Regions from separate parts of the Streptosporangium sp. DT93 genome, predicted to be linked through region 1. Evidence: riboswitches for the same ligand, from Rfam matches in the RefSeq annotation. Region 1 holds a riboswitch; each other region holds the start of a gene.
What was found. Region 1 has a riboswitch for cyclic di-AMP ahead of ACLQ2R_RS31575 (hypothetical protein). Riboswitches for the same ligand answer to the same signal wherever they lie in the genome.

Region 1 (2,193 bases):
CGGGTCACCGGACCGGGTCACCAGACGACGGCGCCCGGCTCCCGCACGGTCCATCCGGGGGCCGAGAGGGCGTCGGCCGTGACCTTGGGCTTGGCGGACGACGACGCCGGGGCGGCGCTCAGGCGCTCGGTCTCGACGGGCTTCTGCGGGCGCCCGGACTTGGCCAGCACGGTCTGGGGCGGCGCGGCCGGGTTGGCGTCCTTGCGACCCCAGGCGCCGGTGGAGAAGGCCACGGGGTGGTTCTTCCTGCCCACGCCGTCGCCCCATCGGGTGATGACGTACTCGACGTCGATGTGACCCATGCCGCCGTTGCCGTCCACGCCGAGCGTTCCGGTGTTGAACGTGCCGCCGGTCAGGTCGGCGAAGGTCTTGGCGTCGAGGTCGAGCATGATGCCCCGGTTGGAGGGCACTCCGGGACCGCGGTCGCCGACGAAGAACTTGGCCCGCTTGCCCTTGTAGAGGATGTAGCCCTCGGTGAGCAGCGGCCAGCTCGGACTGGCGATCATGCCCTTCTGCATCGGCCTGCCACTGGCCGGCAGGCCGGTGTCACCGGCGCGGCCCGAGGAGTCGTCCCAGAAGTAGGAGGCCGTGGTGGATCCGTGGAGCAGGACGGCCTCGACGCCGTCCTCGGGGCCGGCCACCGCGGGGGCGGTGGCGGCGAAGCCGGGGCTGAGGGGCGTCGCCGAGGCGACACCGGCGGAGGCCAGCACGCTCACCCCGGCGAGGGTGGCGGCGGCCAGGCGGTTTCTGCACGTGCCGAAAGAAAGACGCATGGGGGAAAGGCTCTTTCGCGAGGGAACGGGGCTACCGCGTGCGACACGCCGAAAAGGGGTGCACGGGTGATGGCGCGCTCATCGGAATGGGGACGTAACCGGATGAATCCAGTCGTTACGTAGAGCGCTACCGGGAGGTGCCGCGATCAGGCGCGGCGCGAAAGCTGTGGGGGACGGGGGGCGGGGGAAGGCTTCAGGGGGTCGGCGCGGACAGGGGGTGCACCGACGCGGTGACGCGGTCATCCATGAGGGGGTCTCCTCTCCATCTCGTCTACCGGGTTAGCTGACGGGTTCGGGCGGTGGAGTTGCCCTACCGCCGCATGTTCTCGGCGGATTCACCCCGGAAATTGGGTCCCCGGTTCCCGTGGCCCTGAGGGCTCTCGGGATTCGACGCCGGCCGATCGCTCCCTCTTGTGAAGGGCGGGTCACCGGCCGATAACAGGGGACACTACCCACCTAAACCAGACAAAGCAAAGCAAAGGCCACGAAAACCCTATAAGATCTACCTAGTTGGCAAAAAGTCCCCTAAAGCACTCAACATCTGGGTTCGCTCCAGCGCACGCCTCGTCGGCCCGCACCCCCGTGCGGCACGGGGATGCCGGGCATGCCGGGAACGGCGGACGCGGCAGGGGCACGGTAAAGGCACGGCGGGAACGGCAGGCGTGCGGCGGGGACGACCGGGACGGCACCCATGACCACGCGTGACGAGGGCGGCGGGGCCTCCGGCCCGTCCGGCGGCTCAGTCCCACCAGAACGACCAGGCGTTCCTGCCCTTGATCTGCTCGGCGTAGTCGATGAGGGTCCCCGCGCCCTGGACGATGCTGTCGGGGCAGAACGTCCAGTGCTCCGCGGCGACCTGCAGGGCGTGCTCGAAGGTCGTCGGCGGGGCCGCCACGCTGACGTCGAGGGTGTTGAACCCCATCCCCACCACCCGCACCCCGAACCTGTCCTCCCAGCTCCGCACGACGGCCGCGAGCGGGACCATCCACTCGTTGTGGTTCAGCGCGCCCTGCCAGCCCATGACGGCGAGGGCGTCGGCCCCGCGCTCGACCGCGACGAGCCCGAGCGGCGTCCTGCGCTCGGCCACCAGCCCCGCGTACCAGTCGGCGACCACCCCGGGGTCGGCGGCGGGCCTGCCGGCCGGCGCCGGGCCGGGGCACTCGGGGCCGAAGGGGTCGAGCAGTTCGAGCTGGTCGACGTGGGCCCTGGAGATCCAGTCGGACCACACCTCGGCCATGAACGCGTCCACGCGGTAGTTGTCGATCTCGGCGGCCGCGTCAGGGGCGATCTGACCTGCCGACCAGGGCTGGACGGAGTCCTCCAGCAGCACCGGCCACAATCCCGACCGCCCGTGCTCGGCCCGCAGCCGCGCCCAGTACTCCCCCGAGACCGTGACCTCGCTGAGCCAGAAGGCCGGACG
Region 2 (2,193 bases), on a different contig from region 1:
CTTCCTGCGGGGGCGCGACAGGGCCTTGTCGAAGGCGTAGCGCACCACGCGCTCGACGCCGTACGCGGTGTTGAGCGACTCCTGGGTGGCGATCTCGTGCGGGGTGCCGTGGCGCATCACGCCACCGGCGCCGGCGTAGGGCCCCTCGGTCCCCTCGCGGACGACGACCATGTCGATGTCCTCCGGCCGGGCCCTGCCCAGGGGGGTCTCCACGCCGGGGAAGAGCTTGACCGGCCGCAGGTTCACGTAGTGGTCGAGCCGGAAGCGGAGCTTGAGCAGCAGGTCGCGCTCCAGCACGCCCGGGGGCACGCTGGGGTCGCCGACCGCGCCGAGCAGGATCGCGTCGTACCCGCGCAGCTCCTCCAGGACGCCGGCGGGCAGCGTCTCGCCGGTCTCGTGGTAGCGCTTGGCGCCGAGATCGTAGGTGGTGGTCTCCACCTTCGTGCCGACGGCTTCGAGGACCTTCAGCCCTTCGGTGACGACCTCGACCCCGATCCCGTCCCCGGGGATGACCGCCAGGCGGATGTTACGCGAATCCATGCCGTCACCCTACCGGGCCGTCTCGATGCTTGAACACCGGTCTCATTCCTCGGACAGATTTTCCATCCGAGCGACTTTTGATCGTTTTGCCCATTTTTAGTCTATATTGACCGTTTCATGGTGTTTGGTTATGGTCCTCATCGTTCAGATTCATGCCTAATTCGTCCGGATCATCCTTATCGATGCGGACGAAGCCGGGGAACCACTCTTGCCGGGATCCGTCCGGGCCCGGGAATCCCGCTCCTGACCGGAGCGCGTTCCCGTACGCCCGGCAGGTCCCTCGGGGCGAGTCGGCGCGCTCCCGCGCCGTAGGGCGGCCTCCACGCCCGAGCCCGACAGCTCACCCGGCCGGCCCCATGGAAGGAACGAACGATTCTGTACGGCACAGTCTGCTCTCGCGTCGCGTCCGTGCTCGTCGCCGGGACCGCGGTGCTCGCGACCCCGGCCGCGGCCCACGCCGTGACACCGGCCGCCTCGCCCCTGCCCGCCCCCGGGCCCGCCGCGCTCGGCATGCCCGCCCTGAGGGGAGCGCTGAGGGCCGCGTCCCTGCGTCCCGCCTGGCAGAAGGCCCTGAGCTGGGCGATGTCCAAGCGCGGCACGCCCTACTCCTGGGGCGGCACCGGCCGCGGCGGCTTCGACTGCTCGGGGCTGATGCTCCGCGCCTACGAGGCGGCCGGCATCACGCTGCCCCGCGTGTCCTCCGACCAGTACGAGGCGTTCTCCGCGAAGATCGCCTGGAAGGATCTGAGACCGGGGGACCTGGTCTTCTTCAGCGGCCTCGGGCACGTCGGAATGATCACGAAGCCCGGGTACATGGTGCACGCCCCGCGCAGCGGGGACGTGGTCAAGGAGGAGCGGCTGAGCTCCTGGCGGCGCGCCGCCTTCGCCGGCGGGGTGCGCCCCGACCCCGAGGGGGTCGAACTGGCCGAGCGCATCGAGCGCGCGGCCGGACCCCTCGCCGGCGGATGACCCCCGGCCCGTCACGGGACCCGGTGGCGGACGACCCGCCGTCCGTCATCGGCGGACGACGCCGTCTCCCACCTCGTGCGGCGCCGTTCGCCGCCGGCGGGTGACCCCGCCCGTCCGCCCGTCAGCCGCGGGTGGGCGAGCCGCCGTTGTCGCGGCGGTCCAGAGCGGTCTGGAGGGCGTCGACCGCCTCGTTCTCGTTCTCGTCCGGGCGGTTCCAGGCATACATCTCGTACATGGCGGATCTCGTCTCGGTCGCGTGTGAGCGGTGAAGGTGGCCGAGACTCCGGTCAGGACTCGGACCGGGCCCGATGCCGCGGTCCGGGTCACGGACCGGCGGACGGAGGGTTCACAACCGGCGAGGGCCACGGACACCGTGGCGGGCCGCCGGCCTGCCCCTGTCAGGCCCCGCCGCGGCGGGTGAACGGTACGAACACCCGTCGCATCTCCGTTCAGGGTACCCGGCACCGCGGGGAGCGTCTCGCCCCGCGTACACACTTCTCACATGCCGAGACGGCGGACGGGTGCCCGCCGGGCCCGGTCCCAGTGGGGCGGGCGTCGGCCGAACCCCGGCCCGGCCGGGTGTGGCGGGCACCGCTGCGGCCCCGTCCCACGTGGGTCGGGGCCGCAGCGCGACTCGTCCGTCAGTCGGTCAGGTCGACCGAGCGGCCGCTGTCGGCGCCGATC
Region 3 (2,193 bases), on a different contig from region 1:
GGCTCGGAGACGGTGCGGGGCCGTCCTTCCGCCCGGGAAGGCCGGACGGCCCGGCGGTCAGCCGGCGACGCGTACGCCTCCCACGAAGGGCCGGTTGTCGATCGTGGTGATGTGGATCACGTCACCGGTCCTGGGCGCGTGGACCATCAGGCCCGCGCCGATGTAGATCCCGACGTGGTGCAGGTCGGAGTAGAAGAAGACCAGGTCGCCGGGGCGCAGCTGGCTCCTGGAGACGCGGGTGCCCGCGGTCCACTGGTCACCGGTGTAGTGCGGCAGGCTGATCCCGACCTTCTGGTAGGCCCACATGACCAGGCCGGAGCAGTCGAAGGAGTTGGGCCCCTCGGCACCCCAGACGTACGGCTTGAGCTGCTGGGTCAGCGCCCAGCGGGCGGCCTCGGCACCCTTGCCGGCGCCCACGATGGGCGCGTCGACCTTCACCCGGGCGCCCCGGTTGCCGACGGCCTGCGAGCGCACCTCCTTGAACAGGTCGCTCTCCACCCGCGCGACCAGCCGCTCGATCCTGGTGCGCTTGGTGTCGATCTCCGTCAGCAGCTTCTTGACCTCGGAGGTCCTGGCCTTGGCGCCGGCCTGGGCCCGCTCCGCGGACTCGATCGCCCGCGCCACCTGGGCGACCTCCTCGCTCTGGCGCTGCTGCAGGGCGTAGGTGGTGGTGGCCTGGTCGAGGAAGGCGTCGGGGTCGGTCGTCTGGGTGAGCGCGAGACCGGAGTTCAGGCCGCCCGACATGTAGCTGCTCTGCGCCAGCAGCGCGGCCTTGGCCCGGCGTGACTCCAGCTCGGACTCGCTGGTGGCGAGGGTCTTCTCGGCGCTGTCCGCGGCCCGCTGGGCCTGCTTGAGCTTGACCCGCTCGCCGTTGTACTGCTCGGCGAGCGTCTCGATCTCGTTGTGCAGCTTCTCGGCCTGCTCGGCCAGTTGCTTGAGGCTGGGCTCCGGGTCGGCGGTGGCCGCGACCAGGGGGGTGCCCAGCGTGAGAGTGGCGAACGCCAGGCCGATGACCGCCATGCGGCGGCGGAGCCCTCGCGGCGCGCGTCGTGGACGGCGGGCGTCGCCACCCGCTCGGTCTCCTCCGCGGTCGCGCGTGCGCTTCACCAATGGACTCCTCTCCTCGGCCGCCTACCGGGTTAGCTGACGGGTTCGGGCCGGAGGCAGCCCTACCGGGTGCGCCGGTGGCACTCGGATTCACCCCAGGGACACGGTGGGTCCCCGGTTCTTCCCTGCGGAAGATTCGGCGGGTCAGGCTCTTTCACATGTCTGACATCGAGCACGGAGATTAGTCGACCCGTGGTTCCTGCTCAACCAGAACCCTGAATTCAGTAGAGGTTCCGCAACTGAAATGTCACGGGCGGATCACATCTCACAATGATCACTGTTGCCTTTGCGCGGCCTTTGCCTGGTGCTTCACCAGGCCCTCGGGGGTCGGCCCAGCTCCGGAACCGTACCAAAGATGAAATGGGCCACACCACGGCACCCCCGTGCCCAGTGTGGTAATGCCACTACCAAGGGTCATGGGGGAGGGGTGGTGCGTGAGTTAGGGATGAGCCGTAATTGGAGGTCGGCGGGCGACGTACGCTGATCGGTCATGGAGCAGGTTGCGGAACAGTCTGCGGCGCCGGTCGTGCACACCCCCGCCGAGACCGGGCGCGGGGCCGGGCACGAGTCGGGACACGAGGCGGGGTGCGAGGTCGGGCACGCGACCGGACGGGCGAACGGACGCGAGTCCGTACGCGGGAACGGCTCCCGGGACGGCGCGGAACGGGACGGCAGCGAGCAGGACGGCGAGGAGCGGGGCGATTCGTCCATGGTCGCGGAGGCCGCCGAGATCACCGTCCGGCGTGCCCGCACCCCGGACGTCCGCGCCATCAGGCGCCTCGTCGACACCTACGGCGGCGCGGGGCCGCGTCTGCTGGAGAAGGCCACCGTCACGCTGTACGAGGACGTCCAGGAGTTCTGGGTCGCCACCGACGGGCAGGGAGAGGTGGTCGGCTGCGGGGCGTTGCACGTCCTCTGGGAGGATCTGGCCGAGATCCGCACCGTCGCGGTCGATCCGGCCCGCCGGGGGGCCGGGATCGGGCACCGGATCGTCTCCGCGCTGCTGCGCACCGCGGTCGATCTGGGCCTGCGCCGGGTCTTCTGCCTGACGTTCGAGCTCGACTTCTTCGCCCGGCACGGTTTCCG

Region 2: another riboswitch for cyclic di-AMP. It lies ahead of ACLQ2R_RS09555 (C40 family peptidase); the one in region 1 lies ahead of ACLQ2R_RS31575 (hypothetical protein).
Region 3: another riboswitch for cyclic di-AMP. It lies ahead of ACLQ2R_RS29130 (NlpC/P60 family protein); the one in region 1 lies ahead of ACLQ2R_RS31575 (hypothetical protein).

What each region holds. Positions count from the first base shown of each region.
Region 1 covers NZ_JBNCLF010000019.1:3,775-5,967, reverse strand. The annotation lists gene ACLQ2R_RS31575 (hypothetical protein) at 18-773, opposite strand; cyclic di-AMP (ydaO/yuaA leader) riboswitch at 1,027-1,176, opposite strand; gene ACLQ2R_RS31570 (DUF4253 domain-containing protein) at 1,513-2,193, opposite strand, start outside.
Region 2 covers NZ_JBNCLF010000003.1:372,424-374,616, forward strand. The annotation lists gene ACLQ2R_RS09550 (3-isopropylmalate dehydrogenase) at 1-540, opposite strand, end outside; cyclic di-AMP (ydaO/yuaA leader) riboswitch at 684-909, shown strand; gene ACLQ2R_RS09555 (C40 family peptidase) at 949-1,509, shown strand; gene serA (phosphoglycerate dehydrogenase) at 2,151-2,193, opposite strand, start outside.
Region 3 covers NZ_JBNCLF010000016.1:63,682-65,874, forward strand. The annotation lists gene ACLQ2R_RS29130 (NlpC/P60 family protein) at 58-1,020, opposite strand; cyclic di-AMP (ydaO/yuaA leader) riboswitch at 1,113-1,259, opposite strand; gene ACLQ2R_RS29135 (amino-acid N-acetyltransferase) at 1,817-2,193, shown strand, end outside.